One region of the Streptomyces sp. NPDC028289 genome, then DNA from elsewhere that is predicted to be linked to it. Evidence: riboswitches for the same ligand, from Rfam matches in the RefSeq annotation. Region 1 holds a riboswitch; each other region holds the start of a gene.

Region 1 (7,284 bases):
TCCTCCATCAGCGTGTTGAACCGCTTGACCGCGTTCGTCGACCGCGCGGCCATGCCGTACGCCTCGTCGACGCGCCTGAGCGCCTGCGGGAAGCTGATCTTCTCGCGCTGGGCGAGGGCGTCGATCATCGCCTCCGCGCGGTCCCCGATACCGCGCTTGGGGACGTTGAGGATGCGCCGGAGCGGGACCGAGTCCTCCGGGTTGGCCAGCACCCGCAGGTACGCCAGGACGTCCCGGACCTCCTTGCGCTCGTAGAAGCGGACGCCGCCGACGACCTTGTAGGGCAGGCCGACGCGGATGAAGATCTCCTCGAAGACACGGGACTGCGCGTTGGTGCGGTAGAAGACGGCGACATCGCCCGCCTTCGCCTCGCCCGCGTCCGTCAGACGGTCTATCTCCTCGGCGACGAACTGCGCCTCGTCGTGCTCGGTGTCGGCGACGTAGCCGGTGATCTGCGCGCCCGCGCCCGCGTTGGTCCACAGGTTCTTCGGGCGGCGGGACTCGTTGCGCTCGATGACCGCGTTGGCGGCGGAGAGGATCGTCTGGGTGGAGCGGTAGTTCTGCTCCAGGAGGATCGTCGTCGCGTTCGGGTAGTCCTCCTCGAACTGCAGGATGTTGCGGATCGTGGCGCCCCGGAAGGCGTAGATCGACTGGTCGGCGTCACCGACGACGCAGAGCTCGGCGGGAGGCAGGTCGTGCTCGGCGGGCGGGGTGCTCTCGTCGTGCGCGCCGGTGCCGACCAGCTCGCGCACGAGCGCGTACTGGGCGTGGTTGGTGTCCTGGTACTCGTCCACCAGGACGTGCCGGAAGCGGCGGCGGTAGTGCTCGGCGACGTCCGGGAAGGCGCGCAGCAGGTTGACCGTCGTCATGATCAGGTCGTCGAAGTCGAGGGCGTTCGCCTCGCGCAGCCGCGACTGGTAGAGGGCGTAGGCCTGGGCGAGGGTCTTCTCGAAGCCGTCGCTCGCCCGGGCGGCGAAGTCCTCCTCGTCGACCAGCTCGTTCTTCAGGTTGCTGACCTGGGCGCTGAACGACTTCGGCGGGAACCTCTTGGGGTCGAGGTCCAGGTCTCGGCAGACCAGGGCCATCAGGCGCTTGGAGTCGGCCGCGTCGTAGATCGAGAAGGAGGAGGTGAAGCCGAGCTTCTTGCTCTCCCTCCGGAGGATCCGCACGCAGGCGCTGTGGAAGGTCATCACCCACATCGCGTTCGCGCGCGGGCCGACGAGGTGCTCGACCCGCTCCTTCATCTCGCCCGCGGCCTTGTTGGTGAAGGTGATCGCGAGGATCTGGCCCGGGTGCACATTGCGCGCGCCGAGCAGGTGGGCGATGCGGTGGGTGAGCACGCGCGTCTTGCCGGAACCGGCGCCGGCCACGATGAGCAGCGGGGAGCCGGCGTGCACGACGGCGGCCCGCTGGTTGTCGTTCAGCCCCTCCAGGAGTGCGGCCGGGTCCAGGGCCGGGCGGGCGGCGCCGTCGCGGTAGTAGGCGTCCCGGTCCGGGGGCACGTCGAACTTCCCGCCGAACAGATCGTCCGGAATCGACTCCGGAGCGTGCTCGTCCTCGGGCGGCGGCGGGGGTTCCTCGTCATGGCCGCGGGGGGCCTGGAGGCTCGCCAGGAAGCTGTCGTCAAAGAGGCTGCTCATCGCTCTCCGAGTCTAGGGCGCCCCACCGACAACCGGCCGCCGCCCCGAAAACTCGCCCCGGTGACCGAACAGATCCGTTCGGTCACAGCAGGTCGACGCGCGTCACACGGCCGCGAAGGCCCACCACGAACCTCTCAACAATCCATGGCAAGTTACCCATAACGTCCCGGATCACCCCGCCTGAACAAATCCCGACGCCAAGGTCACGAAAATGTATCGGGCATATCGCACATCAAACTTCACAGAGACCACACGAGTTGGCTAGCGTGCCGGGCAGGCCGTACGACCCCCACCGGCGAACGTCGCCGGGCCGCACGGCCTCCGCCGAGTCCGGGGCGCCACCGCGCATCCGGAGCCGGGGACCCACACCGATCCCGGGGTGAATCGGTCCCGACTCCCCTCCGGGGAACGGACCGTAGGGCAACCCTTCCGAACCACCCGCCCGAACCCGACAGCTAACTCGGTAGGCGGACCGCTGGAAGGAGTCGCCCCCGTTGGCGTCGCACCGCAAGTCCCGGCCGTCAGGAACACGCGCGGCAGGCATACGCACCCCCGCACTGGCCACCGCCGCCCTCACCTCCATGGCCCTGTTCTCCCAGACGGCCGAGGCCGCGCCCTCCTCGGACGGCAAGCCGAGCCTGGAGGAGGTCGAGAAGAAGGTCGACGCCCTCTACCGGCAGGCGGAGTCGGCGACCGAGAAGTACAACGCCGCCAAGGAGCGGACCGGCAGTCAGCGCAAGCAGGTCGACACCCTGCTCGACGACGTCGCCAGACGCACCGACCGGCTCAACAAGGCGCGTGAGGAACTGGGTTCGTTCGCCGCGGCCCAGTACCGGACCGGGGCGAGCGTTCCCGACACGGCGACCTTCCTGCTCGCGGACAGCCCCCAGGGCTACTTCGACCAGGACCAGCTGATGAGCCGCCTGACCGCGCGCCAGAAGGGCGCGGTCGACGACTACGTCACCCAGCAGTCCGCGACCATGAAGAAGCGGCAGGAGGCCACCCGGAGCCTCGAGTCGCTCACCGAGACGCAGGACGACCTCAGGACCGCGAAGACCACGGTGCAGACGAAGCTGGCCTCCGCGCGGGAGCTGCTGTCCCAGCTGACGGCCGCGGAGAAGGCCCGGCTGGCGGCGATCGAGAAGCGGCAGCAGGAAGCGGCGGACCGCAAGGCGGCGGAGCTGGCGAAGCAGCAGGCCGCGGCGGCCGACCGGGCGACGTCGTCGTCCACCGCGTCGGGCAGCTCCTCTTCCGGCACGTCGAGCAGCTCGTCCTCCGCCTACGCCACGAAGGCCGCCAAGGCGATCGCCTTCGCCCGCGCGCAGATCGGCAAGCCCTACGTCTGGGGCGCCACCGGCCCCGGCTCCTACGACTGCTCCGGGCTCTCCCAGGCCGCCTGGAAGGCCGCGGGCGTCTCCCTGCCGCGCACCACCTACGACCAGGTGAACGCCGGCACCACCGTCCCCCTCGCCGACGCCCAGCCCGGCGACCTGGTCTTCTTCTACGACGACGTCAGCCACGTCGGCATCTACATCGGCAACGGCATGATGATCCACGCCCCGAAGCCCGGCGCCTACGTCCGGGAGGAGTCGATCTACTACGGCGGCGAGTCGATCATCCACAGCGTGGTGCGCCCGGCCTGACCCGACGGGGCGCCCACCACCCCGGGGGCGCCGCCTCCCGCTTCTCTTCGCCGGCCCCGCACGCACAGCGGCGCCCGCCGCCCGCCACGCACCCGCAGCCGCTCCCCCACATCCCCCCGCGCTCCCGTCCGCCGCGACCGTACGGCTCGCGCGGTCGGCGCCGTTTCGGGCCGCACGCGCGCGTGCCCCGCTCGTCCAGCGGGCGGCACTCCCTAGCATCAGGGGCATGTCCGGCATTTCACCCCTCCGCGGCTGGTGGGCGCAGCGTCCGCCGGCGGCCGGGGCCGCCGTGATGGCCACCGGCATCATGTCGGTGGGGTTGCACCTGGCGGGCGCCGAGACCGTGTCCCGGGTGGCGCTGGTACTGACCTGCGTGATGTGGGCGGCGCTGGCGGCGGACTTCGTCGTACGGCTGGCGCGCGACCGCCTGCGGTGGGCGCGGGAGGCGCGGACGCCTGGCGCGCTCACCGCCGTGGCGGCGACGACGGTGCTGGGGACGCGGTTCTCGGCGCTCGGGTGGCAGACCCTGGCCGAGGCCCTGCTGGCGCTGTCGGTGGCGCTGTGGCTGCCGTTGCTGGTCCTCGTCGTGCGGCACTGGAAGCCGCGGATGCCCGGCGCGGTGTTCCTGGCCTGTGTGGCCACGCAGGGGCCGGCCGTGCTGGGTGCGACGCTGGCGGCGGCCGTGACCACGGCATGGCTCGCACACCTCTCGCTGGTCCTGTTCTGGGTGGGGCTGGCGATGTACGGGCTCGCCGTGCCCCGGTTCGAGTGGCGGCAGATCGCCCAGGGGCCCGGTGACCAGTGGGTGGCGGGCGGCGCGCTCGCGATCTCGGCGCTGGCCGGGGCACGGCTGCTGGCCGCCGACAGTGCGCGGCTGTACCTGTGGAACGACGACGACCAGGGCGTCCTGCGCGTGGTGACGGTGGCGCTGCTGGTCCTGGACCTGGCCTGGTACGTCGTCCTGCTGGCCGCGGAGGTGGCGTGGCCCCGCCCGCGTTACGACATGCGCCGCTGGTCGACGGTGTTCCCGATGGGGATGACGGCGACGGCGACGCTGTCGGTCGCGGCCGCCGTCGGCGGCGCGTGGCTGAGGTGGCCGGGGCGGGTGCTGGTGTGGGTCACGGTGGCGGCCTGGCTGACGGTGGCGGCCGGTGCGGCGGCGGACGCCCGTGCCGCTCTCAGGAAGACCCGCTGAGGATGCCGGGGATCAGGTCCACAGGACGGCGATGAAGATGTTCACCACCGTGAGCAGGCCCACCAGGCCGAAAGCGCCCTTCTCGACCTTCTCGTCGTCCCGCTTCACGTAGACGAGCCCGAGGATCACGATCAGCAGGGCGAGCTTCACGCCGATCTTGATGGTGTTGACGTGGTGGTCGTCGGCCTCGTTGAGACCGACCAGGATCACGCCGGTCGCGAGCATGGTGAACGCGCCGTGCAGCATCCCGGGGACGAACCGGGCCGTGCCCTGGCCCATCGCCTTCATCTGGGTGAGGAAGCCGCCGAGGAGCGCGGCGATGCCGATGATGTGCAGGCCGACGAAGAGATGGATGAGTACGTCCATGGCCCCGGAGCCTAATCAGGGCCCCCGGGGGCACCGGCCACCGGCCCCTCCCCCGGCACCCGGCACCCGGCACCCGGCACCCGGCACCCGGCACCCGGCACCCGGCACCCGGCACCCGGCACCCGCATACATGCACCCCATAGCACCCCGCGTCCCCCATCAGCCCCGGAACCGCCGCTTCGGTCATCCCGCCCCGAGAAGCCGACGACTCCGGACCGGAATCCCGTTCACATACCGTCCGGTAACGATCCAGTCACGCCAATTCCGTGCATCGCGTTACCAAGCCGACACACCCGGGCCTAGCGTCCTCCCCCAGGTGAACGACTCCCCACCGCCGCCCGGGCCAGGGGCGGCAGTCGGACACCACCGCCGAGAAGGTCCGGCGGCGGCCCGCTCCCCCTGTGCGGGCCGCCGCCGGACGCGCAATCCGCACTCCCCGCGGCCGTACGGACGCTCCCCCCGGCGTGCCCACGGACGAGACGGCGGTCGTACGAAAGGACGGGACAGTCCAGGTGGCAGCGCACCGCAAGCCCCGACAGCGCTCGCTCGGCGGCAACACGGCCCGCACGGCCGTAACCCTCGCCCTCGCGGGCGCGGCCACCGCGACGGCCTTCGAAGGGACCGGAAACGCCGAGCCGCAACTGACACCGGCGCAGGTGAAGGCCAAGGTGGACCAGCTGTACCAGGAGGCCGAGGAGGCCACCCAGAAGTACGACGGAGCGAAGGACAGGGCCGACACGGCCCAGCATCGGCTGAAGTCGCTGCAGGACGAGACCGCCCGCGCGCAGGAGAAGCTCAACTCCGCCCGGGACGCGCTCGGTTCCTTCGCGGCCGCGCAGTACCGCGACGGCGGCATCGACCCGGCCTGGCAGCTGGCGCTGTCCAGCGATCCCGACCGGTACCTGGACGACGCGGCGTTCGCCGAGCGGGCCGGTGACCGGCAGGCCGGTGCGGTGGCACGGGTACGGCAACAGCTGCGGGAGATCGAGCAGTTGCAGGGTGCCGCACATGTCGAGCTGACGTCGCTGCGGTCCCGGCAGGCCGAGCTGAAGCGGGAGAAGGCCGCCGTCAACGGCAAACTGGGCGAGGCGCGACAGCTCCTGGACCGGCTGTCACCCCAGCAGCGGTCGGCGGTCGCGGCGGACGACGGCACCCAACGCGCCTCACGCTCCGCGTCGGACGCCCGCGCCCCGCTGACCGCCGGCAGCGTCGCCGCCACCGACTCCCGCGCCGCGGCCGCCATCGCCTACGCCTACTCGAAGCTCGGCAGCCCCTACGTCTGGGGCGCGACCGGCCCCGACGCCTTCGACTGCTCGGGCCTCGCCCAGGCCGCCTACCGCTCCGCCGGCGTCTCCCTCCCCCGCACCACCTACGCCCAGATCAACGCCGGCCGCCGCGTCTCGCGCTCCGAACTCCAGCCGGGCGACCTGGTGTTCTTCTACTCGGGCATCAGCCACGTCGGCATCTACATCGGCAACGGCCAGATGATCCACGCGCCCAACCCGTCGGCGCCGGTACGGATCGCCCCGATCGACGAGATGCCGTTCGCGGGGGCGACGCGGGTCGTCTGAGCGGCCTCACGCGGCCGTCCGGGCGGCCACGGACCGGCAGACCGGGCGGACCGGGCGGGCGCGGGCCTCAGACCAGGCGGCGTGCCGTCGCCCAGCGGGTCAGCTCGTGCCGGTTCGACAGCTGCAGCTTCCGCAGCACCGCCGACACATGGGACTCGACCGTCTTGACGGAGATGAACAGCTGCTTGGCGATCTCCTTGTAGGCGTAGCCGCGGGCGATGAGGCGCAGGACCTCGCGCTCGCGCTGGGTGAGGCGGTCGAGGTCCTCGTCGACCGGCGGGGCGTCGGTGGAGGCGAAGGCGTCCAGGACGAACCCGGCGAGCCGCGGCGAGAAGACGGCGTCGCCCTCCTGGACCCGGAAGATCGAGTCGACCAGGTCGGTGCCGGTGATCGTCTTGGTGACGTAGCCCCGGGCGCCGCCCCGGATCACGCCGATCACGTCCTCGGCCGCGTCCGACACGGACAGCGCGAGGAAACGCACCGGCTGCTCGGGGTCCGCCATCAACGGGGCACACCGGCGCAGCACCTCGACCCCGCCGCCGCCCGGCAGGTGCACGTCCAGGAGGACCACCTCGGGCCGGGTCGCGGTGATCACCGAGACCGCCTGGTCGACGTCGGCCGCCTCGCCGACCACCTCGACGCCGGTCTGCTCGGTCTGGCCGATCTCGGCCTGGACGCCCGTCCGGAACATCCGGTGGTCGTCGACGAGGACCACCCGCACCCGACGCCCGGCCTTCTCCGCGCCTTCCGCCGGGCCGTTCGCCTCGGTCGCGTCGCTCATGACGTCTTCTCCGCCCTCTCCATCTCCAGCTCGACCTCCGTGCCGCCGCCCGGCACGGACCGCAGCCGTGCGGTGCCCCCGTGACGTT
Region 2 (7,284 bases), on a different contig from region 1:
CCTCCGGGTCGTGGTCGGCGGTGACGGCGTCCGTCAGCCGGCGCATGCCCGGGTCGTGCCCGAACTCGGGGTGGTCGAGGAGTACGGCGGCGATCCTCAGCCGCAGCGAGGTGACCGCCACCAGCGCGGCCAGGCTCTCCCGGCCCAGCGCCTCCCCCGCGGCGCCGAGCAGATGGCCGACGCCGTCGGGCGCGACGATCGCCGAGCCGCCGAGACCCTGCCTGTTGGTGAGCGTCCGCAGCAGCGCCCAGCGGGCGGCCAGGCCGGTGCGCGGGCGACGGCGCGCGGAACCCGTCAGCGCCGGGGCGAAGAGGACGGAGCTGGTCCGGGCGGAGACCTCGCGGATGCCCTCGGCGACGGCCACCACGTCACGGGCGCACTCCCGCAACATCTCCTGCGCGGGCGGCCCGCAGGCACGGCGCTGCGCTGCCATCCGGCGCTCCCTCGGATCGACGACAGGGCCTGCTCCCATCGTGTGCCCTGGCTCCGGCGCCCGCACCTTCGTCCGTCCGGGTGACCGGCGAGCGGAGCCGGGTCAGGCGTCCCCGGCGAGGCCGGCGGCGACCGTCGCGCCCAGTTCCCAGCAGGCCTCGAGGTCGGCCTTACGGGGCTCTCCGGTCACCGTGACCGGTTCGGCCGCCCGGCGCCAGCCGAGGCCGGTGGTGATGGAGTCGAGGGCGCGCAGGGCTCCGGTGACGTCGTTGCCGCCGTGGACGTAGGCGCCGAAGGGGCGGCCGCGCGTCTCGTCCAGGCACGGGTAGTAGACCTGGTCGAAGAAGTGCTTGAGGGCGCCGGAGACGTAGCCGAGGTTGGCCGGGGTGCCGAGAAGGTATCCGTCGGCCGCGAGCACGTCGGCGGCGGTGGCGGACAGCGCCGCGCGGCGCACGACCCGCACGCCCTCGATCTCCGGGGTGGTCGCCCCGGAGACCACGGCCTCGAACATGGCCTGGCAGTGCGGTGAGGGGGTGTGGTGGACGATCAGCAAGGTGGGCACACCGGCACCCTGCCGTGCGGTGCCCGCCGACGGCAAACGGCGGCGGGCGGCGCTCAGGGCTGTACGGGCAGGACTGCGCGTAGGAGGCCGCATGTTCAGGGCTGTACCGGCAGGCTCCGGCAGTTGGAGCCGGCCGGTACGCCGGAGAGGCGGGCGGTGAGCCAGGCGACGGCGTCGCCCTGGTCGGTGAGCAGGGGTTCGAGGTGGTTCAGCAGAGCCCGGCCCGCGTCCGGCAGAAGGACCGGCACGTAGGTGACGTTCGCGCCCTTGTCACACCAGTCGACGGCGAGCTGCCGGGCCTGCGCGTGCGGGACGAGGTCGTCGCTGACGCCGGTGGCCAGCCGGACCGGGCTCGCGGGCGCGGTCCGGCCGATGCGCTGTTCGTCCAGGAAGGCCTGGAGGGCGGGTTCCTCGCCGATGACGTCGGAGATGGAGCTGCCGTCGTTCGTCCAGGCGGTGCTGTGCTGGGAACCGTAGGCGAGCAGCGCGTCGCCGACGCACATGGTCGACAGGTCGGCGAGGGCGGCCCGGCCCGCCGTGCCGAGATGGGCGTCGACGATCGGTTCGAGCGCCGGGTCGGCCTGGACGAAGCCGTTGACCGCCCAGCCGAGGGCGCCCGCCAGGTCGCTGCCGTCGATGGCCGCGGTGACGGCGGTGAGGTCGGCGGGCGGCGCCCCGGCGTAGGTGCCGGAGAGGGTGATGTCCGGGGCGTAGGCGGGCTGCAGCTCGGCGGCCGCGGCGGTGGCGCCGCCGCCCTGGCTGTAGCCGAACAGGCCCACGCGCGAGGCGGCGGTGACCGAGGCGCCGGGCAGGTTCCGGGCGGCGCGTACGGCGTCCAGGACGGCGTGGGCGCCGTCGAGCCGGTTGACGTAGGTGTGGAGCCGGTCCGTGGCGCCGAGTCCTACGTAGTCGGTGACGACGACCGCGACGCCCTCGGCGAGCAGCCGGTAGATCGACAGGTCCTCGTACCCGACGGACACGGTCCGGCCGTTGAGGAGCAGCGGGTACTGCAGGCCCATGGAGGCGGCGCACTGGTCGCCCTGTCCCATGGTGCCGGGGGCCAGCGCGACCAGCGGGCGGGCGCCGGGGCCGAGCCAGGGGGCGGTGGGCTCGATGTAGGCGCCGGTGACGGCGACGGGGTCGCCCGCCGAGTCGGTGGGCCTGTACATCAGGCGGGTCGCGGTGCCCGGCAGCGGGCCGGACAGGCTCGGCAGGCTCAGGGCCAGCGGGAGGGGTTCGGTGCGTACGAGGGATCCGTCGGCCGTGGGGAGGGTGGCAGGCGGGTCGTAGAAGGCGGGGATGGTGACGCCCCGGGAGACCTCCGCCTGGGAGGCCGTGGCCTGCAGGGTCTGGAGACAGAGGCAGGCGGCAGCGGCGACGGCGGTGGCCACCAGACGGACACGGACAGGCATGGGGAACCTCCTGGACGTGCTGGACGTGGGAGGTGCAACGGACGTCCCCGGAGCGGCCGACGGGGCGGGTGCGGTTTACCCGACGGTAACGAGCCGTGCATTACCGGCGGTAGCAGTCGGTAGGTTACGGTTCAGTAATATGACGGTAGGTCAACAAAAAGCGCTGGGCGGGCTCGGCAGCGCGGAGCACGACGAGATGCTCCCCACGTTCGAGCCCGCCCAGGACACGCTGACCGGTAGGTGAGAGGGGTCAGACCGAGTTCCGCCTGGTGCGCCAGAGCAACGCGGCCCCGCCGGCCAGCAGCAGGCCGCCGAAGACGGCGGGCCACAGGTGGGCGCCGGTCTCGGCGAGACCGCCCTGGACGGCCTGGGGTTCGGTCTGGGGCTCCGTCCCGGAACCGGTGGCCGGGGTCTCCTGGCCGGCCGGGGCGGCGACCGCGGTGCCGGTCGGCGCGGCGGAGTCACCGGCGGTCGGTGCCTCGGTGTCGGGCCGCTGCGTCGGCTCGCTGATCACACCGCCGCCCGACGACTTGGTGGTCGACGTCCTCTTCGGCGACGCGGTCGCGTAGACCCTCGGCAGCCCGGTGCCGCCGGAGCCCGGAGCGGTGGCGGTGGCGGTGGCGGTCTGCGTGGCCGGGGTGCCGACCGGTGGCTCGGACGACGGCTGCTCGGTCGCCGGCTCGGACGGCTCGGCGCTCTGCGACTCGGCCGGCGGCGTGACCGGGCTCGCGGTCCCGCTCGGCTCGGACGGCTCGGATGGCGCCGCGCTCTGCGACGGCGGCTGCTCGTCGGCCCCGGCCCCGCAGGTCCGGCCGGAGTTGATGCAGTCGACCATCTTCCGCATCAGGCCCTCGTCGAAGACGTTGATGAAGTCGCCGTGGTCGGTGACCGGCTTGTGCAGCTGCTCGGGGAACGAGTCGACCGCGAACAGCGGGACCGTACGGCCGCCGTCCTGGAGGCTCGGCGCGTCCACGGCGTAGACGATGCGCTGCACCAGCTGCGGGATGGCCTGGAATCCGGCCGGGCAGCTGCCGTCGGGGGCCTCGAACGCCACGTGGGTGCGGTGGTTGGCGCTGTCGATGTTCCGGCCGTCCCAGCAGCTCTGGAACCTGAACGTGCGCACGACGTCGCTGCCCGAGGGGCAGAGCGGGTACTTGTCCTTGAGCTGCCGGTTCTCGTAACCGGTGCAGCTCCAGGAGGCGTTGGCGTTGGCCGGGCCGTTGACAAACGCCTTGGCGTCACCGGTGATGATGCGCAGCAGCCGCGGCATCTCGGTGACCTTGGAGGTCGGGTTGCCCTCGAAGGTCAGCGTGACCTCCTTCGCCGTGACGATCTGCCCGGCGTTGCCCTCGGTGCCGCCGCCCGGCTTGTCGGCGTCCCGCTCCTGCTTGCCGTTCTGCAGCCGCAGCACGGGCCAGTAGTACGTGGACTTGTCACCCTGGTCCGCGCAGCTGGTGTCGGCGTTCGCGAGGTCCTGGTCGCTGGCGAAGGCGTTGTTGGACTGGTTGCCGATGTAGTCGTGGAAGTGGTGGGCGCCGTTGGAGACCCCGGGCGCGACGATCACGTTGTCCGAGTTGAACAGTCCGTTCGCGTTGACGCCGCAGCTGGAGCTGAAGGTGCCGCTGGAGCCGCCGGGCCGCTCGGCCGGGGTGGTGACGTCGGGCTGGACGGAGGTGATGTCCGCGTAGTCGGCGGCGACCGGGCCGTTGCCGCCCTGGCCGCCGGCGCCGGTGCCCTGGCTCGGTGCGGCGCTGCCCTGGCCGCTCTGGCTCGGCGTGGCACCGCCCTGCGGTGCCGCTGACTGCCCGTCACCCTGGTTCGACGAGCGCAGGGTGCAGGCGGCGAGGTCGTCCAGGCCCTGCGGACGGTCGCCCTCGCGGCCGATGGCTTCGGCGATGCGCTGGAGCGACGCGGACCGCTGCTCCTTCAGCGGGCCGATGATCGCCTGGTCGGCGAAGGCCGGGTTCTGCTCGATCTCGGCGGCGTGCTCGGTGAGTTGCTGGTAGGCGACGGCGATCTGCTGGTCCATCCGGGCGAGTTCACCGTCGACGTCGGCCCGGGCCCCGTCCGGTACCGAGGTCAGCCGGCTGCCGACGTCGGGGCAGTAGACCGTGGGCGCGGACAGCACCTGGCCGGTGGCGACCTGCCCCTGCTGGTCCCCGCCGCCCTCGGTGGCCGAGGCATAGACGTTCACCGCCACCAGTCCTGCGCCGCCGAGCATCAGGGCGACCGCTGCGAAGGTCGCGCGCTGTGCGCCGGTCGGGCGTCTGCGCCTGTTGCGTCTCAAGGTCGTTCCCCTGTGTCGTGGGCGGCCGGGCATGGAAATCCCCCGCCCTATACGGCTCACGGCACCACCGCGTTCAACAGACCCGCGAATTCACGGTGACCTCACAGGAAGCGGGTGTCCCGGAACAGGAGGAACGCGACCGACGGCAACGCCCCGGTGACCCTGCGAATGCAATGGATGCGCGCGAAATGCCGTTCCGTACGGTCGAGTTCCGAACGCTACGACGAACATCACAAATACGTATCGGACATTAGCCACTTCAACCTTCACACGAGTGACACAAGTTGGCTAAGTTGACGGGCAAGCCGCTCGGCTCCCCCCGGCGAATCCCGTCGGGCCGCGCGGCCTCCGCCGAGTCCGGTGCCCCTCAGGGGCGGATCCGGAGCCGGGGACCCAACCGAACCACTGGGGTGAATCGGCCGCCGTCCGCGAGGACAAGGGCCGTAGGGCATGCCTTCCGGATTCCACCGCCCGAACCCGACAGCTAACCCGGTAGGCGGAGTACGGAAGGAGCACGACCCCTCAATGGCGCCCGAGAGCCGTGACGAGGTTCGACAGCGGATCGACAGCCTCTACGACCAGGCCGAGAACGCCACCGGGAACTACAACGCCACGCGTGCGTTGAGCGGGGGCTCGCGCTCACGCGGTGTCCCGCTGTTCAAGCGGCCCCGGCGCGACGACCCGGGCCTGGACAACATCGCCCGTGAGTGGTTCGAGGGAGCACGTTCGAAGCTGGGGCCGAGCGTTCCGGCCGCGCTGCCCACCGACCGGCAGCCCGCCCGCCCCGGCCCGCGCCGGCCCGTCAGCGCCATGGCCGCCGACCTGCTCGGCCAGCTGGAGGACTCCGGCCCGGCCCGGCTGGAGCTGACCGCGGGACCGTCCGCGCAGAGCGAGATCGAGGTCGTCCGTGAACTGCCGGCGCGCCCGAAGCTGGAGCTGACGGCGGGGCCCGCCGCGGCGCTGCCCGCGGGGTCTTCGGGTGCGCCGCGGGCGCTGCCCGCCGCCGGGCCGCAGCGGCCCACGCCGGGTACCTCGAAGACCAAGAACCAGCTCAAGCTCGCCAAGGCGCGCGAGGTGCTGTCCCAGCGCACCGGGCAGCGCGCGATCGCCGCCCTCGACGCGGCCCCGGCCCCCGCCGCCCAGGCCGCTCCACCGGCGCCCAGCCCCTGGCCGACGCCCGAGCGCCAGGCCCCGGCGCAGCCGTGGCAGGCTCCCGCCGCCGGCATACCGAACCAGCGCTCCGGCAGCGGCTCCTTCCGGACCGACTCCCCCGCCGCCACCCGCGCGCTCCCGGCGGTGACCGAGACGGGCGGCATCCCGATCGTGTCCCCGTCGGACACCGGGACCTTCCGCATCATGACCCCGGGGGGTGCCGACAGCGCCCCGACCCGGGCCTCGGCGGACTCGGGCGGCTTCCGCGTCATGACCCCGGGCGGCTCGGGCGGCGGAACCTACCAGAGCGCGCCCGCCATGGACGCGGGCGCCGCCCAGGCCCCGGCACCGTCCCCGGGGGACACCGGCTCCTTCCGCATCATGACGCCGGGTGCCACGGGTTCGTTCCCGATGCCGACCCCGGCCGACGCGGGCGCCTTCCCGACTGCCGACCCCATGGCGAGCACGAGCGTCCTGCCGACCGTGGACCCCATGGCGAGCACGAGCTTCTTCCCGACGGCGGCTCCCACGGACACGGGCGCGTTCCCGACCACCGCCCCCACGAACAGCGGCGCCTTCCCGACGGCGGCGCCCGCCGTTCCCGCGGCCGCTCCCGCCCCGGCCCCCGGCCCGATGGACCCCGGCGGCTTCCGGGTCATGTCGCCGAACGCGGCCGCCGCCTACCCGGACGTACCGCCGGTCACGGCCGACACCGCCTACGGCATCGGCGCGTACACCACGGCGGCCCCCGCGGCGCCCATGGCCGCCATGCCACCGGCCGCTCCCTTCGCCGCGGCCCCCGCCGCCGACATGTCCGGCGCCTACGCGGCTGGCCTGCAGCCCGCCGACGATGCCTACGCCTACGCCTACGCGGCAGGCATGCAGCCCGCCGACGGTGCCTACGCCTACGCGGCCACCATGGCCATGCCCACGGCGATGGCAGCGCCCGCCGCCGCGATGCCCACGCCGATGCCCGCGCCGATGCCCGCGCCGGCGGGGGCACCGATGGCGGCCCCCATGGCAGCACCCGCGGCGGCACCGATGGCTGCCCCCATGGCAGCGCCGATGGCGGCACCCCCGGCCCCGGCGATGGCCGCGGCGCCGATGGCCATGACCGCGGCGCCCGAGGCGATGGCGGCGCCCGCGCCGGCCATGGCGATGACCGCCGCCGCCCCGGCCCCGGTCTTCACCGCCCCGCTCCCCACCACGCCCCTGCCGACCGCACCCCCGCAGGTCCCCGCCCCGGCGCCCACCGCAGCCGCGCCCGGCGCCTACGCCGAACCCGGTGCCTTCGTCCAGCCGGGCGTCGGGGCCGAGCCGGGCAAGGCCATGAAGGCGCTGGCGTTCGCCCGGGAGCAGATCGGCCGGCCGTGTGTCTGGGGAGCCACCGGGCCGGGGGCGTACGACGCCTCCAGCCTGACCCAGGCCGCCTGGCGCGC
Region 3 (7,284 bases), on a different contig from region 1:
TGCCCGGCTACTGGCCCTTCGAGTCCCCGCTGGACGGCCGCGAGGAGTATCCCGTCGAGGGCGGCCCCCGCTTCGTCCGCCCCGCCCTGTCCGTGCGGACCGAGGAGCGCCGGGGCACCGAGTGGACCTTCGACTCCTACGAGGTCGAGGAGGACGAGCTCCGGCTGCGCTTCACGGACGACGGCATCGTCATCACCCTGCACTACCGGATGCGCGGCGACGTCGTCGAGCGCTGGGTGACCGTCGACAACGAGGGGCACACGCGCGTGGAGCTGCTGCGCGCCGACCCCGCCACCTGGACGCTCCCCGACCGTGAGGGCTGGCGGCTCTCCCAGCTGCACGGCCGCTGGGCCGCGGAGTCCCGGCTCACCAGCACCCCGCTCACCTACGGCGAGAAGGTCATCGGCAGCCGCCGCGGCCACACCGGCCACCAGCACCTGCCCTGGGTCGCCCTCGACACCGACGCCACCGAGGAGCGCGGCGAGGTCTGGGGCTGCGCCCTCGGCTGGTCCGGCTCCTGGCGGATCGCGGTCGCCCAGCTCCCGGACGCGCGCGTGCAGATCACCGGCGGCGCCGGCTACGACGACTCGGGCCTGCTGATGCTGGCCGAGGGCGAGTCGTACACCAGCCCCGTCTTCGCGGGCCTGTGGACCGACGGCGGTTTCGGCGGGGCGAGCCGCGCCTGGCACGCCTACCAGCGGGCGTACATCATCCCGGACGCCGATCAGGACCGGCCGGTGCTGTTCAACTCCTGGGAGGCCACCACCTTCGACATCTCCGAGGAGCAGCAGGCCACCCTCGCCCGCCGGGCCGCCGCGATCGGCGTCGAGCTGTTCGTGGTGGACGACGGCTGGTTCGGCGCCCGCACCAGCGACCGCGCCGGGCTCGGCGACTGGACGCCCAACCCGGACCGCTTCCCGAAGGGTCTCAAGCCGCTCGCCGACTACGTGCACGCCCTCGGCATGCAGTTCGGCATCTGGGTCGAGCCCGAGATGGTCAACCCGGACAGCGACCTGTACCGCGCACACCCCGACTGGGTGCAGTACCAGCCGGGACGGAAGCGGACGGAACTCCGCAACCAGCTCGTCCTCAACCTCGCCCGCGAGGACGTCCAGGAGTACCTGTGGGAGCAGCTCGACGCCCTGCTGTCCAGCGCTCCGATCGACTACGTCAAGTGGGACTTCAACCGCTGCTTCACGGACGCGGGCTGGCCCGGCGAGCCCTACCCGCAGCGCCTGTGGGTCGACCACGTGCGCGGGCTGTACGCCTTGCTCGACCGGATCCGGGCGGCCCACCCGAACGTGGCCATCGAGTCGTGCTCCGGCGGCGGCGGGCGGATCGACCTCGGGATCATGAGCCGTACCGACGAGGTGTGGACCTCCGACAACACCGACCCGCTGGACCGGCTCGCCATCCAGCACGGTTTCAGCCAGATCCACCCCGCCCGGGTGATGTCGGCCTGGGTCACCGACAGCCCGAACCACCAGCTCAACGGCCGGGTCAGCAGCCTGCGTTTCCGGTTCGTCAGCTCCATGGCCGGTGCGCTCGGCATCGGCGGCGACCTCTCGCAGTGGACCGAGGAGGAGCTCGCCGAGGCCGGCCGCTGGGTGGAGCTCTACAAGGAGATCCGGCACCAGGTGCAGCGCGGCGATCAGTTCCGGCTGCGGCCGCCGGCCGGCGGGCTCAGCGCGGTGCAGTACACGCTCGGCGACGAGACCGTCGTCCTCGCCTGGCTGCAGGCCCAGAGCTACGGCGAGCCGGCGCCGGCGCTGAGGCTGCAGGGGCTCGATCCGACAGCGTCATACGAATGCCGCGAAACGGGCGAAGTGCACCGGGGTGCCGTCCTGTTGCACCACGGGCTGCGCACCGGACTGAAGGGCGACCTGGATGCGGCAGTCATCCGGCTTCGCCGGATCTGACACATATGCCCGAATAGGTGCCTTCATTACAACTCGGCGTGTAATAAGGGGACGTGGCATGACGTGCGTGAGGAGCGTCATATTCGTGACCGTCCGTCGCGCGTCATGCTCACGTAATCCCGGTGTTCCGTAAGCGGATTGGAAAAGCGAACAGGCCGGAATTCACGGAGAGTGACCGGGATTTCCGGTAACGGATCAAGTGAAACCCGGACGGCCGGAACCGGACGCTTGTCCACGTCCGTCCTACTCGCTTACGTTCGCCACACATCCGGACGGAACGCCGAATCCTGCCGCCGCCCGGAGTCCCCACACACACTCACCCGTGCCCGGCAGGAGCGGGGGACCCACCAGGTAAGACCGCCTGTTCCGGTTCCCGGGACGGCTAGGGGTACAGCCACGCTTTCCGCCGTGGCCGGGCAGCTCCAGCCCGAACCCGACAGCTCACCTCGCAGGCGCCGGAGAGGAATGCGCCATGCCCGCGAAGGGTAAGCACCGCCGCCCCAAGTCCCAGCGTTTCACCCGCTCGATGGCCGTCGCCGGAACCGGTGGCGCCGCGCTGGCTCTGCCGCTCATGGGGGCCACCGGCGCCCACGCGGCCACTACGCAGTCCGTTTCCGAAAAGGCCGCCCAGACGCTTCCCGTGATCGGGAAGACCGCGGTGAAGGAGGCGCCCGCGGGGAATTCCGGCGCCGCGCATTTCGCGCACCGCATCTACACGGTGGTGCCCGGTGACTATCTCTCGAAGATCGCCCGCGAGCAGAACGTCCGCGGCGGCTGGCACCGGCTCTACGCCGACAACCGGCAGGCGGTCGGCGACAACCCCTCGCTGATCCACCCCGGACTCAAGCTCACCCTCGGTGGCCGGCACACCACGACGACGGACTCCGGCTCCCGTCCGCAGACGCAGTCGAACCCGCAGTCGTATTCCTCCTCCTCGTCCTCGGCCTCCTCGTCCTCCTCGTCCTCGTCCTCCTCCGCGGACGGCTCCGACGGTTCGGTCGCGACCACCTCCGGCTTCAACCTCCCGGTCGCCGCCGGCGCCGTCGGCACCGGTTACCACGTGGCCGGCAGCATGTGGTCCAGCGGCTACCACACGGGCGTCGACTTCGTCGTCCCGACCGGCACCCCGGTCAAGGCCGTCGGCGCGGGCACGGTCGTCACGGCCGGCTGGGGCGGCGCCTACGGCAACCAGGTCGTCATCCGGCTCGCCGACGGCTACTACGCGCAGTACGGCCACCTCTCCGCCCTCTCCGTCTCGGTCGGCCAGACCGTGACCGCGGGCCAGCAGGTCGGTCTCTCCGGCGCGACCGGCAACGTGACCGGCCCGCACCTGCACTTCGAGATCCGCACCACCCCCGACTACGGCTCGGACGTGGACCCGGTCGCCTATCTCCGCTCCAAGGGTGTCGCCGTCGGCTGACCAGGGGCCCTACGACCGACGCTTCAACGTCGGTGTTCAGGGCCTTATTCCAAGGTTGGCAAAGTATTTAAAAGTGTCTTATCTCACCGAGCGTCAACCCCTTATTACGGTCGCGTAGGTCACAACCGAAGGTGAATCATGGTCCGACGTGGGAGACGATTCGAAGAATGACAATGCATCAGTGATCGGGTCGTACGCGGCGGTGGGGGACAGCTTCACCGAGGGCGTGGGAGACCCCGGCCCCGACGGGGCGTTCGTCGGCTGGGCCGACCGGTTCGCGGTACTGCTGTCCGACCGGCGGCCCGAGGGCGACTTCGGTTACACCAACCTCGCCGTGCGCGGGAAACTGCTCGACCAGATCGTGGCGGACCAGGTGCCGCAGGCCCTGGAACTCGCCCCGGACCTGGTCTCCTTCTGCGCGGGCGGCAACGACATCATCCGCCCCGGCACCGACCCCGACGAGGTGGCCGAGCGGTTCGAGCGGGCCGTGGCCCGGCTGACCGAGGCCGTCGGTACGGTGCTGGTGACCACCGGCTTCGACACCCGGGGCGTGCCCGTCCTCAAGCACATGCGCGGCAAGATCGCCACGTACAACGGACATGTCCGGGCCATCGCCGACCGGTACGGCTGCCCCGTCCTGGACCTGTGGTCCCTGAAGACCATTCAGGACCGGCGGGCCTGGGACGACGACCGGCTGCACCTCTCTCCCGAGGGGCACACACGCGTGGCGCTGCGTGCGGGCCAGGTGCTCGGCGTCGAGGTGCCGGCCGACCCGGACCAGCCGTGGCCCCCGCTGCCGCCCCGCGGCACCCTGGAGGTCCGCCGCGACGACGTGCACTGGGCCCGCGAGTACCTCGTCCCCTGGATCGGGCGCCGGCTGCGCGGGGAGTCGTCCGGCGACCACGTGACGGCCAAGGGAGCGCTCTCCCCGGACGACATCAAGATGCGGATCGCTTCCGTGGCCTGAGGCGGAACCGGCGGGTAAGGGGTGGCCGCATTGCGGGCCGCCCCTTACTGCTGCCCGGACAGCCCCAGTTCGCGCGCCAGCGCCTCGTCGGCCCACTCCTGGGCCCTGGACCGGGCCACGGCACCGGGATACGACGTCAGCTGGACGGCGAGCCCGTCGAGCAGCGCGGTCAGCCGCAGCGCCGCAGCCGGGGGGTCAGGGCAGCCGAACTCGCCCGCGGCCACCCCCTCGGCGATGACCTCGGCGATCGCCGCCTTCCACTGCTGGTCCAGGCCCTTGGTGACGTCCCGTAGCGCGGGCTCGCGCAACGCCACCGCCCAGCCCTCGATCCACAGCCGCCAGCCCTTGGCCTGCCCGGTCGGCGCATACCAGCGCACCGCGGCCCGCAGCCGGCGCAGCGCCGACGTACGGCGGCCCAGCAGCTTGCGCAGATGCGCCAGGTCGTCCTCGGCGGCGTAGGTGAAGGCGGCGGCGACCAGCTTCTCCTTCGTCGAGAAGTGGTACAGCACCAGCGCGTTGCTCACCCCGAGCGCCGAGGCCACATCGGCGATCCGCACCGCCGCCACGCCCCGCGCCTCGATCTGTTCGATGGCGGCCCGCAGCAGTTCCTCCCGCCGCTCGGCCACGCTCAACCGCACTCTCGCCACGCGGTCACCCTAATCGGTCGTTCCCCCGTCCGCGTCGCCGTCTCAGGCCAGCGGCAGCCGCATGATCGTCAGGTCCAGCCGGCGGCCGAACTTGGTGCCCACCTCCCGGACCGTGCCGACGTGCTCGAACCCGAACCGGTCGTGCAGCCGGATCGACGCGGCGTTCCGGGCCTCGATGCCGGCGATCATCACATGGTGGCCGGCCTCGCGCGCCGCGGCGATGAGTGGGCCAAGCAGCGCGGAGCCGATGCCGAGCCCCTGGCTGCCCTCGCGGACGTAGACGGAGTTCTCCACCGTGTGCCGGTAGCCGTCCAGGGCGCGCCACGGGCCGTAGACCGCGAACCCGGCCACCTCTCCCGGCGCGTCGGCGACCTCGGCCACGAGCGCCGAGCCACGTTCGAGGTGGGCGGCGAACCAGGCCGCGCCCTCGGCGGGTGACTGCGGGGTCTCGGTCCACAGGGCCGTCGAGTGCTCGATCGCGTGATTGCGGATCGCGCGGACGGCCTCCTCGTCACCTGGACGGGCCGGGCGCACCGCCACCACGCATCTCTCGTATATTGGATTCATGTCCAACATAGTAGAACCACCGGTGGACCCGCTGGTGCGGCAGATCGCCGCCCGGGTCCGCACCGAACGGGAGCGCCGCCGCTGGACGCTGGCGCAGCTCGCGGACGCCTCCGGTGTCTCCCCGGCGATGATCAGCCGGATCGAACGCGGCGAGAGCAGCCCCACCGCGGTCGTCCTCGGCAAGCTGTCCGCCGCCTTCCAGATCGGCGTCGCCTCGCTGCTGGCCCTCGCCGAGGGCATGCAGGGCGCACAGGAACCCCTGGCCGACACCCCGGGCGTGCGGCGCGGCGCCGACGCCGCCGAGTGGCGCGACCCCGGCACCGGCTACCGGCGCCGCCAGATCACCGGCCCGCGCTTCCCGGCGGAGATCGCCGAGATCCGGCTGCCCGCCGGAGCCCGGGTGCCCTACCCGGCCGCGGCCTTCGCCTTCGTACGGCAGCTCGTCTGGGTCCTCGACGGCAAGCTCACCTTCCACGACGGCGACACGGTCCACGAACTCGACGCCGGCGACACCGTCGAACTCGGCGCACCCGTCGAGCGCGTCTTCGCCAACACCACCGACGCCGAGTGCCGTTACGCCGTCGTCCTCACCCGCGACACCCGGCCGTGAGCCGGCCGCTGCCCCGTGGCGGCACGTTCCTGCTGGCCGCCACAGCCGGGACGGCGATCGCGAACAACTACGCCGTGCAGCCCGCGCTCACCGCGGTCGCCACCGACCTGGACGTGCCGCTCTCCGTGATCGGCCTGGTGCCGACCGCCGCGCTCGCCGGCTGCATGACCGGCTTCGCCCTGTTGCTCCCGCTCACCGACCACCTCGCCCCCAACCGCCTGGTCGCCGCACAGCTCACGGCCCTGGCCGCCGCCCTCGGGCTCGCCGCCACCGCGCACGACGAGTTCGTACTGCTGACCGCCTACCTGCTCGTCGGCGCCGCCGCCAGTGTGGCCGCCCAGGCCGGCAACATCGCCGGCCGGCACGCCCCGCGGGGCCGCGGCGGGACCGGCGTCGCCCTCGTCGCCGCCGGCATGTCGGCCGGCATCCTGCTCAGCCGGCTGGCGGGCGGCGCCCTCACCGACGCCCTCGGCTGGCGGCGGATGCTCCTCGTCTTCGCCGCCGTCGCGCTGCTCGGCGCGCTCGCCGCCGCCACGCTCCTGCCCCGGCAACGGCCGCACGCCTCCCGCGGTTACCGCGCCACCCTGAGAGCCCTCCCGCCGCTGCTGCTGCATCAGCCGGGGCTGCGGCGCGCGGTGGCCACCGGCGCGCTCTGGTACTTCGCCTTCAACCTCGTCTGGATCGCCCTGACCCTGGCCCTGGCCCAGCCACCGCACTCGTTCGGACCGGCCGCCATCGGCCTCTACAGCCTGGCCGGGCTCCTCGGCTTCGCCGCGCTCCCGCTCACCGGCCGCCTCACCGACCGGTACGGCCCGCGCACGGTGATCACCGCCGCCGTGCTCGCGGCCGCGGCCGGTACCGCCCTGCTGGCCACGGGCCTGGACACCCCCTGGCACACCGCCCTCGGCCTCGCCCTCTTCGACGCCGGCTGCTTCGCCGCCCAGGCGGCCAACCAGAGCCGCGTGATCGCCCTCGACCCCGCCCGCTCCGGCAGCCTCAGCAGCGTCTACCTCGTGGTGTACTTCACGATCGGGGCCCTCGGTACGGCCGTCGCCGCGCCCCTGCTCGACGCGCTCGGCTGGCGGGACACCAGCCTCACGGCCCTGAGCGCGCTGCTCCTCGCCGCCGCTCTCGGACGCCGCTGACGGCAGGTC

What was found. Region 1 has a riboswitch for cyclic di-AMP ahead of ACZ4UV_RS16155 (C40 family peptidase). Riboswitches for the same ligand answer to the same signal wherever they lie in the genome.
Region 2: it holds a riboswitch for cyclic di-AMP, as region 1 does, so the genes downstream of both, ACZ4UV_RS30445 (C40 family peptidase) here and ACZ4UV_RS16155 (C40 family peptidase) in region 1, are expected to answer to the same signal.
Region 3: it holds a riboswitch for cyclic di-AMP, as region 1 does, so the genes downstream of both, ACZ4UV_RS13120 (M23 family metallopeptidase) here and ACZ4UV_RS16155 (C40 family peptidase) in region 1, are expected to answer to the same signal.

What each region holds. Positions count from the first base shown of each region.
Region 1 covers NZ_JBVHTI010000003.1:434,247-441,530, reverse strand. The annotation lists gene pcrA (DNA helicase PcrA) at 1-1,640, opposite strand, end outside; cyclic di-AMP (ydaO/yuaA leader) riboswitch at 1,953-2,127, shown strand; gene ACZ4UV_RS16155 (C40 family peptidase) at 2,135-3,283, shown strand; gene ACZ4UV_RS16150 (tellurite resistance/C4-dicarboxylate transporter family protein) at 3,510-4,478, shown strand; gene ACZ4UV_RS16145 (hypothetical protein) at 4,491-4,844, opposite strand; gene ACZ4UV_RS16140 (C40 family peptidase) at 5,357-6,415, shown strand; gene ACZ4UV_RS16135 (LuxR C-terminal-related transcriptional regulator) at 6,483-7,196, opposite strand; gene ACZ4UV_RS16130 (ATP-binding protein) at 7,193-7,284, opposite strand, start outside.
Region 2 covers NZ_JBVHTI010000006.1:271,546-278,829, reverse strand. The annotation lists gene ACZ4UV_RS30465 (hypothetical protein) at 1-433, opposite strand, end outside; gene ACZ4UV_RS30460 (flavodoxin family protein) at 536-994, opposite strand; gene ACZ4UV_RS30455 (lipase family protein) at 1,090-2,406, opposite strand; gene ACZ4UV_RS30450 (DUF1996 domain-containing protein) at 2,657-4,627, opposite strand; cyclic di-AMP (ydaO/yuaA leader) riboswitch at 5,033-5,208, shown strand; gene ACZ4UV_RS30445 (C40 family peptidase) at 5,219-7,284, shown strand, end outside.
Region 3 covers NZ_JBVHTI010000002.1:1,152,959-1,160,242, forward strand. The annotation lists gene ACZ4UV_RS13115 (alpha-galactosidase) at 1-1,919, shown strand, start outside; cyclic di-AMP (ydaO/yuaA leader) riboswitch at 2,227-2,387, shown strand; gene ACZ4UV_RS13120 (M23 family metallopeptidase) at 2,392-3,339, shown strand; gene ACZ4UV_RS13125 (SGNH/GDSL hydrolase family protein) at 3,521-4,306, shown strand; gene ACZ4UV_RS13130 (TetR/AcrR family transcriptional regulator) at 4,351-4,953, opposite strand; gene ACZ4UV_RS13135 (GNAT family N-acetyltransferase) at 4,996-5,520, opposite strand; gene ACZ4UV_RS13140 (helix-turn-helix domain-containing protein) at 5,519-6,130, shown strand; gene ACZ4UV_RS13145 (MFS transporter) at 6,127-7,275, shown strand.